2 regions of the Streptomyces sp. NBC_01465 genome follow, and region 1 is predicted to be linked to the other one. Evidence: riboswitches for the same ligand, from Rfam matches in the RefSeq annotation. Region 1 holds a riboswitch; the other holds the start of a gene.
The links. Region 1 has a riboswitch for ZMP and ZTP ahead of glyA (serine hydroxymethyltransferase). Riboswitches for the same ligand answer to the same signal wherever they lie in the genome.
Positions count from the first base shown of each region.

Region 2: it holds a riboswitch for ZMP and ZTP, as region 1 does, so the genes downstream of both, OG707_RS34565 (bifunctional 5,10-methylenetetrahydrofolate dehydrogenase/5,10-methenyltetrahydrofolate cyclohydrolase) here and glyA (serine hydroxymethyltransferase) in region 1, are expected to answer to the same signal.

Region 1 is NZ_CP109467.1:3,203,981-3,207,583, reverse strand. It holds gene OG707_RS14975 (glutathionylspermidine synthase family protein) at 1-888, shown strand, start outside; gene rocD (ornithine--oxo-acid transaminase) at 901-2,106, opposite strand; ZMP/ZTP riboswitch at 2,226-2,316, shown strand; gene glyA (serine hydroxymethyltransferase) at 2,350-3,603, shown strand, end outside.
Region 2 is NZ_CP109467.1:7,403,186-7,406,788, reverse strand. It holds gene OG707_RS34570 (NEW3 domain-containing protein) at 1-1,695, opposite strand, end outside; ZMP/ZTP riboswitch at 1,852-1,945, shown strand; gene OG707_RS34565 (bifunctional 5,10-methylenetetrahydrofolate dehydrogenase/5,10-methenyltetrahydrofolate cyclohydrolase) at 1,967-2,839, shown strand; gene OG707_RS34560 (DUF5005 domain-containing protein) at 2,858-3,603, shown strand, end outside.

The DNA of each region.
Region 1 (3,603 bases):
CAGCCCTCCCTCTACGGCCGGTTCGACCTGCGCTACGACGGCACGGGCCCGGCCAAGATGCTGGAGTACAACGCAGACACCCCGACCTCACTGGTGGAGGCGGCGAGCCCGCAGTGGTTCTGGATGGAGGAGCGCTTCCCCGGCGCCGACCAGTGGAACTCCCTCCACGAGCGGCTGATCGCCGCCTGGAAGAAGCAGGCGCACCTGCTGCCGCCGGGCCCGCTGCACTTCGCGCACTCGGACGCCGACGAGCTCGGCGAGGACCTGATGACCGTCGCGTACCTCCGCGAAACCGCCGAACAGGCCGGTCTGGACACCGAGATGCTGTCCGTGGAGCGCATCGGCTGGGACGGTCTGACGGGCCGCTTCGTCGACGAGAAGCTCCGCTTCATCCGCAGCTGTTTCAAGCTCTACCCGTGGGAGTGGCTGGCCACCGACGCCTTCGGCCCGCACGTGCTCGCGACCCTCGATAACGGCGGCTCCACCGGCTCCACCTGCTGGATCGAACCGATCTGGAAGATGCTCCTCTCCAACAAGGCGCTGCTCGCGATCCTCTGGGAGCTCTACCCGGGCCACCCGAACCTCCTCGCCGCCTACCTGGACGGCCCGCGCGAACTCGCCACCACCCAGGGGTACGTGGCGAAACCGCTGCTCGGCCGCGAGGGCGCCGGCGTGACCCTCCACGAGCCGGGCGGCGCCGCGCCCGTCCTGCGCACCGACGAACCGTGCTGCTACCAGGAGCTGGCCCCGCTGCCGGACTTCGACGGCAACCGTACGGTGCTGGGTGCCTGGGTCGTCGAGGACGAGGCGGCGGGGCTCGGCATCCGCGAATCGGCGGGGCCGGTCACGGACGAGTACGCCCGCTTCCTGCCCCACGTGATCCTCTAGGTCTCGGGCGTCTCAGTCGGCGAGCACGTCGCGCAGCTGGTCGAGACCCCAGTCCAGGTCCTCCTTGCTGATGACCAGCGGGGGTGCGATGCGGATGGTCGAGCCGTGGGTGTCCTTCACCAGGACCCCGCGGTCCATCAGCCGCTCGGAGATCTGCCGTCCGGTGCCCCGGCTCGGCGTGATGTCGATCCCGGCCCACAGGCCGCGCCCGCGGACCGCCTCGACCGCTCCGCCGCCGACCAGCAGGCCCAGTTCGTGGTGGAGGTGGTCGCCCAACTCCGTTGCGCGCTGCTGGTATTCACCGGAGCGGAGCATTGCGATGACCTCCAGCGCCACCGCGCAGGCGAGCGGGTTTCCGCCGAAGGTGGAGCCGTGTTCGCCGGGCCGGAAGACGCCGAGGACCTCGGCCGAGGAGACGACGGCCGACACCGGGACGACGCCGCCGCCCAGGGCCTTCCCCAGGACGTACATGTCGGGCACGACGTCCTCGTGCTCGCAGGCGAAGGTCTTCCCGGTCCGGCCGAGCCCCGACTGGATCTCGTCGGCGATGAACAGCACATTCCGCACCCGCGTCAGTTCCCGGACGAACGACAGATAGCCGGGCGGCGGCACCAGCACCCCCGCCTCGCCCTGGATCGGCTCCAGCAGCACGGCGACGGTGTTCTCGTCGACGGCCGCGTCCAGTGCGTCGACGTCCCCGTACGGGACGACCTGGAAGCCCGGGGTGTACGGACCGAAGTCCGCCCGCGCCTCCGGGTCCGTCGAGAAGCTGACGATCGTGGTCGTACGGCCGTGGAAGTTGTCGGCGGCGACCACGATCTTCGCCTGTCCGTCCGGCACGCCCTTGATCTTGTACCCCCACTTCCGGGCGGTCTTCACGGCCGTCTCGACCGCCTCCGCCCCGGTGTTCATCGGCAGCACCATCTCCATCCCGCAGAGCTCGGCGAGCTGCGTACAGAAGTCGGCGAACCGGTCGTGGTGGAACGCCCGGGAGGTCAGCGTCACTCTCTCCAGCTGCGCCTTGGCGGCGTCGATCAGACGGCGGTTGCCGTGGCCGAAGTTGAGCGCCGAGTATCCGGCGAGCATGTCGAGGTAGCGACGCCCCTCGACGTCGGTCATCCAGGCGCCGTCCGCCGAGGCGACGACGACGGGCAGCGGATGGTAGTTGTGCGCACTGTGGGTTTCCGCGGTGGCGATGGCGGCTGCGGTGTTCGACACGGGGTCTCCGTTTCGTACGGCTTCAAACGGCCTGCGGGCAGGGATGGCGCCCCCTGTCTATCGTCGCTCGCATGCCGCACGAGTGAACCCGCCCGTCCGACGCGCCCGCTAGTCTGTACGGCACGTGCGGCGACTGGCGAGCGGGGAATCGACCCCGAGGGAGCCGCACGCGGCCCGACGCACGAGGTGCCGCCCGCCTGGGCACCCCGGGAACGTGATCCTGACACCGACCCGGAGGACGCCATGAGCCTTCCCCTTTCGCACCCCTCTCTCTCCGCCACGGACCCCGAACTGGCCGCCCTCGTCGGCGCCGAGGAACAGCTCCAGTCCGAGACGCTGCGCCTGATCCCCAGCGAGAACTACGTCTCGCAGGCCGTCCTGGAGGCCTCCGGCACGGTCCTGCAGAACAAGTACAGCGAGGGCTACCCCGGCCGCCGCTACTACGAGGGCCAGCAGGTCATCGACCAGGTCGAGACTCTGGCCGTCGCCCGCGCCAAGGCCCTGTTCGGCGTCGAGCACGCCAACGTCCAGCCCTACTCGGGCTCCCCGGCCAACCTCGCCGTCTACCTCGCCTTCGCCGAGCCCGGCGACACCGTGATGGGCATGGCCCTCCCGATGGGCGGCCACCTCACCCACGGCTGGGGCGTCTCCGCCACCGGCAAGTGGTTCCGCGGTGTCCAGTACGGCGTCCGCGCCGACACGGGCCTCATCGACTTCGACGAGGTACGCGAACTCGCCCTCAAGGAACGCCCCAAGGTCATCTTCTGCGGCGGCACCGCCCTCCCTCGCACCATCGACTTCGCCGCGTTCGCGGAGATCGCCCGCGAGTCCGGCGCCGTGCTGGCCGCGGACGTCGCCCATATCGCCGGCCTGATCGCAGGCGGCGCCCACCCCTCTCCCGTCCCGCACGCGGACGTGATCTCCACGACCACCCACAAGACCCTGCGCGGCCCGCGCGGCGCGATGCTCTTCTCCCGCGAGGAACACGCCAAGGCCATCGACAAGGCGGTCTTCCCCGGCCTCCAGGGCGGCCCGCACAACCAGACCACCGCCGCCATCGCCGTCGCCCTGCACGAGGCGTCCCAGCCCTCCTTCCGCGACTACTCCCACGCCGTGGTCGCCAACGCCCGCGCCCTGGCCGACGAGTTGCTCGTACGCGGCTTCGACCTGGTCTCCGGCGGCACCGACAACCACCTGGTCCTGATCGACCTCACCCCCAAGGACGTCCCCGGCAAGGTGGCGGCGAAGGCCCTCGACCGGGCCGGGATCGTCGTCAACTACAACACCGTCCCCTACGACCAGCGGAAGCCCTTCGACCCCTCCGGCATCCGCATCGGCACCCCCTCCCTCACCTCCCGCGGTCTCACCACCGCGCACATGGCCGCCGTCGCCGACTGGATCGACCGCGGTGTCACCGCCGCCCGCACCGGTGACGAGGACCAGCTGGCCAAGATCCGTGCGGAGGTGGCGGACCTGATGGCCGCCTTCCCGGCCCCG
Region 2 (3,603 bases), 4.2 Mb from region 1:
CGCATGCCCGTCGGCCGAACCTGCCGCTGCGCCATGGGACGTGACCCGGTAGGTGGCGGAGGAGTCGAGCTGCGCGGTCGGGAAGAGCTGGTTCAGTGCGGCGGGCGCAGTGATCCGGAAGGTGGTCCGTACGGTCCGGCCGGGCGCCACCGAGGAGAAGGTGTCCGCCGAGTCCGGCTCGACGGACCAGCCCTTCGGAGCCTTCAGACGCAGCCTGGCCTTGGTGATCGTTCCGATGCCCAGGTTGGTGAACTCAGCTGTGGCCGTGCCAGTTTGACGGGTCGTCAGTGCATCCGGAGCGGTGAGGTTCAACGCGGTCTGCGGCAGGAGCCTGCCGCCCTGGGCCGCCGGCCGCACCCGGAAGAGCGCCGAGCCGTGGGCGGGTACGGCGGCGGCGATCGCGCTGCCCGCCTCGCGGGCCACCTGGTGCGACCAGAGGTTGTCGAGCCGGTAGGAGTCGGCTGCGGGGAGGCCCGCGGCGGCCGGGTCGACCGAGACGGTCCGTGCGGTGGTGCCCGTGTTGAAGAGCCCGACGATCACATCGCCGTTGGTCTCCGTCTTGGTGAAGACCTGGGATGTTTCGGTCTTGCTCACCCTGGAGGCGTCGATGGCGTCCTGGTCGACGGCGATGACGTCGCGGTTGGTGAGCATCTTGAGGTCGCCCGCGTCGAGTTCGGTCAGATCGGTGCCGAGCAGCAGCGGCGAGGCGGCCAGCGCCAGCAGGCTCATCTGGGTCTGCCGCTCGTCGCGGGTCAGGCCCGTGTCGTCGCCGTTGCCCACCTCGAGGGAGTCGTAGTCGTTGAAGGCGCCCGGGCGACCGTACGGCTGCCAGTCGGCGACCTGGTCGAACCGGCTGGAGAACCTGCGCCAGCTGGTGAGCGGGGTGCTGGAGCCGTTGACCCCGCAGTAGCACTCGATGTCGCCGCCGGTGCGCCAGCTGTTGCTGGTGGCCTGCCAGGTCGAAACGTCCGCCATGGAGAGGGAGTTGGACAGCTCCAGGTGCATGGGGCGGCCGGTGGCGCCGATCGCCTCGTGCCAGGCCTTCATGTCGGGGCGGTTGTCGGCGGGGACGAGGCCGCCGCCGGGGCCGACGAAGTCCATCTTGATGTAGTCGACGCCCCAGGAGGCGAAGAGGTCCGCGTAGCCCTGGATGTACTCCTGCGCACCGGGCTTGCTGTAGTCGATCCGGTAGGCGTCGTTGTGGGTGTTGCCGGGCCGCGTCGGGTCGGCGATGTCCTGCAGGTGGTACGGGGTGCCCTGGATCGGCAGGTTCTCCTTGTACGCGTCGATCGGCACGCCAGGCGTGAGGTAGATGCCGAACTTGAGCCCCAGCCCGTGCAGATACGAGGCGAGCGCGGCGCCGCCGTGCGGGAACCGGGTGGTGTCCCAGGCCCACCGGCCGTAGGCGTCCAGGTGATCGGACCACCCGGCGTCGATGTTGATGTACGAGTAGCCGTACTTCTGGAGCTTGCTGTGGAGGGCGTCCGCTTCGGCGCGGATGCCGGCCTCGGTCAGGTCGCTGCCTTCGCGCAGGGCGCTCCAGCTGCTCCAGCCCATCGGAGGTGTGGGCGAGACCGTGGCCGGGGAGGCGGCGACATCGGTGGTCCGGGCGCCCGCCGGGGCCGGTGACATCCCTGCGGCCAGTCCGAGGGAGACGGCCATCGGGAGGAGGTATCTGATCCATCGCGTGCGCATACTGCGGCTCCTTGGCCTTGTTGAATGGCGTGGGCATGACACAGTCGAACCACAGACCGCTTGCGCGGGGGTTCGGCACCGGACCCATAATTCATCCGATGTATCGCCGGGATCAAGATGTCGGCGCCAACTAAAATCGCGGCCCCGGTAGACTCGTCGGCGGGCCGTGACTGGCGCTGAGGTGGAGTACCACCGGGGAGCGGACCCGACGGCTGCACGCCGCCTCCTGCCGCGCGCCTGGGCGATTCACCACGATCCCCAGGAGCCCCGTATGTCCCAGACCGCCCAGTCCACCGCCCGCCCCATGGACGGCACCGCGCTCGCCCGCACCACCGTCGAGGAAGCCGCCGCGTCCGCCGCCGAGATCCGCCGCCGCACCGGGGTGACGCCGTGTCTGGCGACGGTGCTGGTCGGCGAGGACCCGGCCTCGGTGACGTACGTGAAGATGAAGCAGAACCGGTGCGCGAAGGCCGGGATCGAGTCCCGTCACATCGCGCTTCCCGCGGACATCACGACCGAGCAACTCGTCGCCGCGGTCACCGAGTTGTCGAACGACCGCTCCGTGCACGGCATCCTGCTCCAGCACCCGGTCGGCCCCCACATCGACGAGCGCGCCGCCTTCGAGGCGATCGACCCGGCCAAGGACGTCGACGGGGTGACCATGCACTCCTTCGCCGCGATGGGCTTCGGCGAGCCCGGTTTCGTCTCCTGCACGCCCGGCGGGATCATGCGGCTCCTCGACGCGTACGACGTCGAGCTCAGCGGGAAGCACGCCGTGGTCGTGGGCCGCAGCGCCATCCTGGGCAAGCCCGCAGGGATGCTGCTGCTCGCGCGGGACGCGACGGTGACGTACTGCCACTCGCGGACCGTCGACCTGGCCGCGCACATCCGACAGGCCGATGTGCTCGTCGCCGCCGTCGGGAAGCCGGAGTTCATCTCCGGCGCGGACATCAAGCCGGGCGCCGTGGTGATCGACGCGGGGTACAACGCGGGCAACGTCGGGGACGTCCACTTCGCGAGCGCGGCCGAGCGGGCGAGCCTGATCACGCCCGTGCCGGGCGGCGTGGGCCCGATGACGATCGCCGTGCTGCTCGCGCAGACGGTCGAGGCGGCCGCGCGTCAGCTGGGGCTCGAAGGGGTGTGACGCCGTAGCGTGCATGCGGTGCCGACCGTACGAAATACGCTGCTTGCCCTGATCTGTACGGCTTCGCTGCTCGGCGCGGATCCCGCGCCGAGCAGCGCCGCATGCTCCTCACGCCAGGTGGCGTCCTGGACGCCCGACGCCCGGACCACCACCGCCTTCGCGAGGTACGGCAACAACAACACCCGCACGGACGACTGGACCGGCGGCGACGGCACGCACGCGGTGCGGCTGCCGGACGGGCGGGTGCTGTGGCTGTTCTCGGACAGCTTCCTCGGGGCGGTGCACCGCCCACCCAATCGACGCGGGCAGCCGTACGCCTGGCGGGACAAGTCCGCGCCGTTCGTAAGGAATTCGGGTGTGGTGGCGGGGCGCGACGGCTCCCCGGTCCGAACGCTGCGCGCCCCACTCTTCCCCGATCCGGCGCCCGCCCAGTGGCGTTGGCCGGTCTCGGCGCGGGTCGAGGGCAGGACGGTGCGGGTACTGCTGTGGCGGCGGGCGGCGAGCGGGCCGCCCCTGGTCTTCGGGCGGCCTCTCGCCACGGAGGTGGCCACGCTGTCACTGCCGGGGCTGCGCGTCGAGTCGGTCCGTACGATCGCCAAGGGCCCTGTCCTGTACGGGACTTCGGCGGTGGACGCCGGCGGCTGGACGTACGCCTTCGGAACCGACGACACGGTGACACCGTCCTCCGCGTACGCAGCCCACGCCCGCCGGGGCCACCTCGGCGACCCGGCGGAGTGGCGGTACTGGGACGGCGCGGGCTGGGA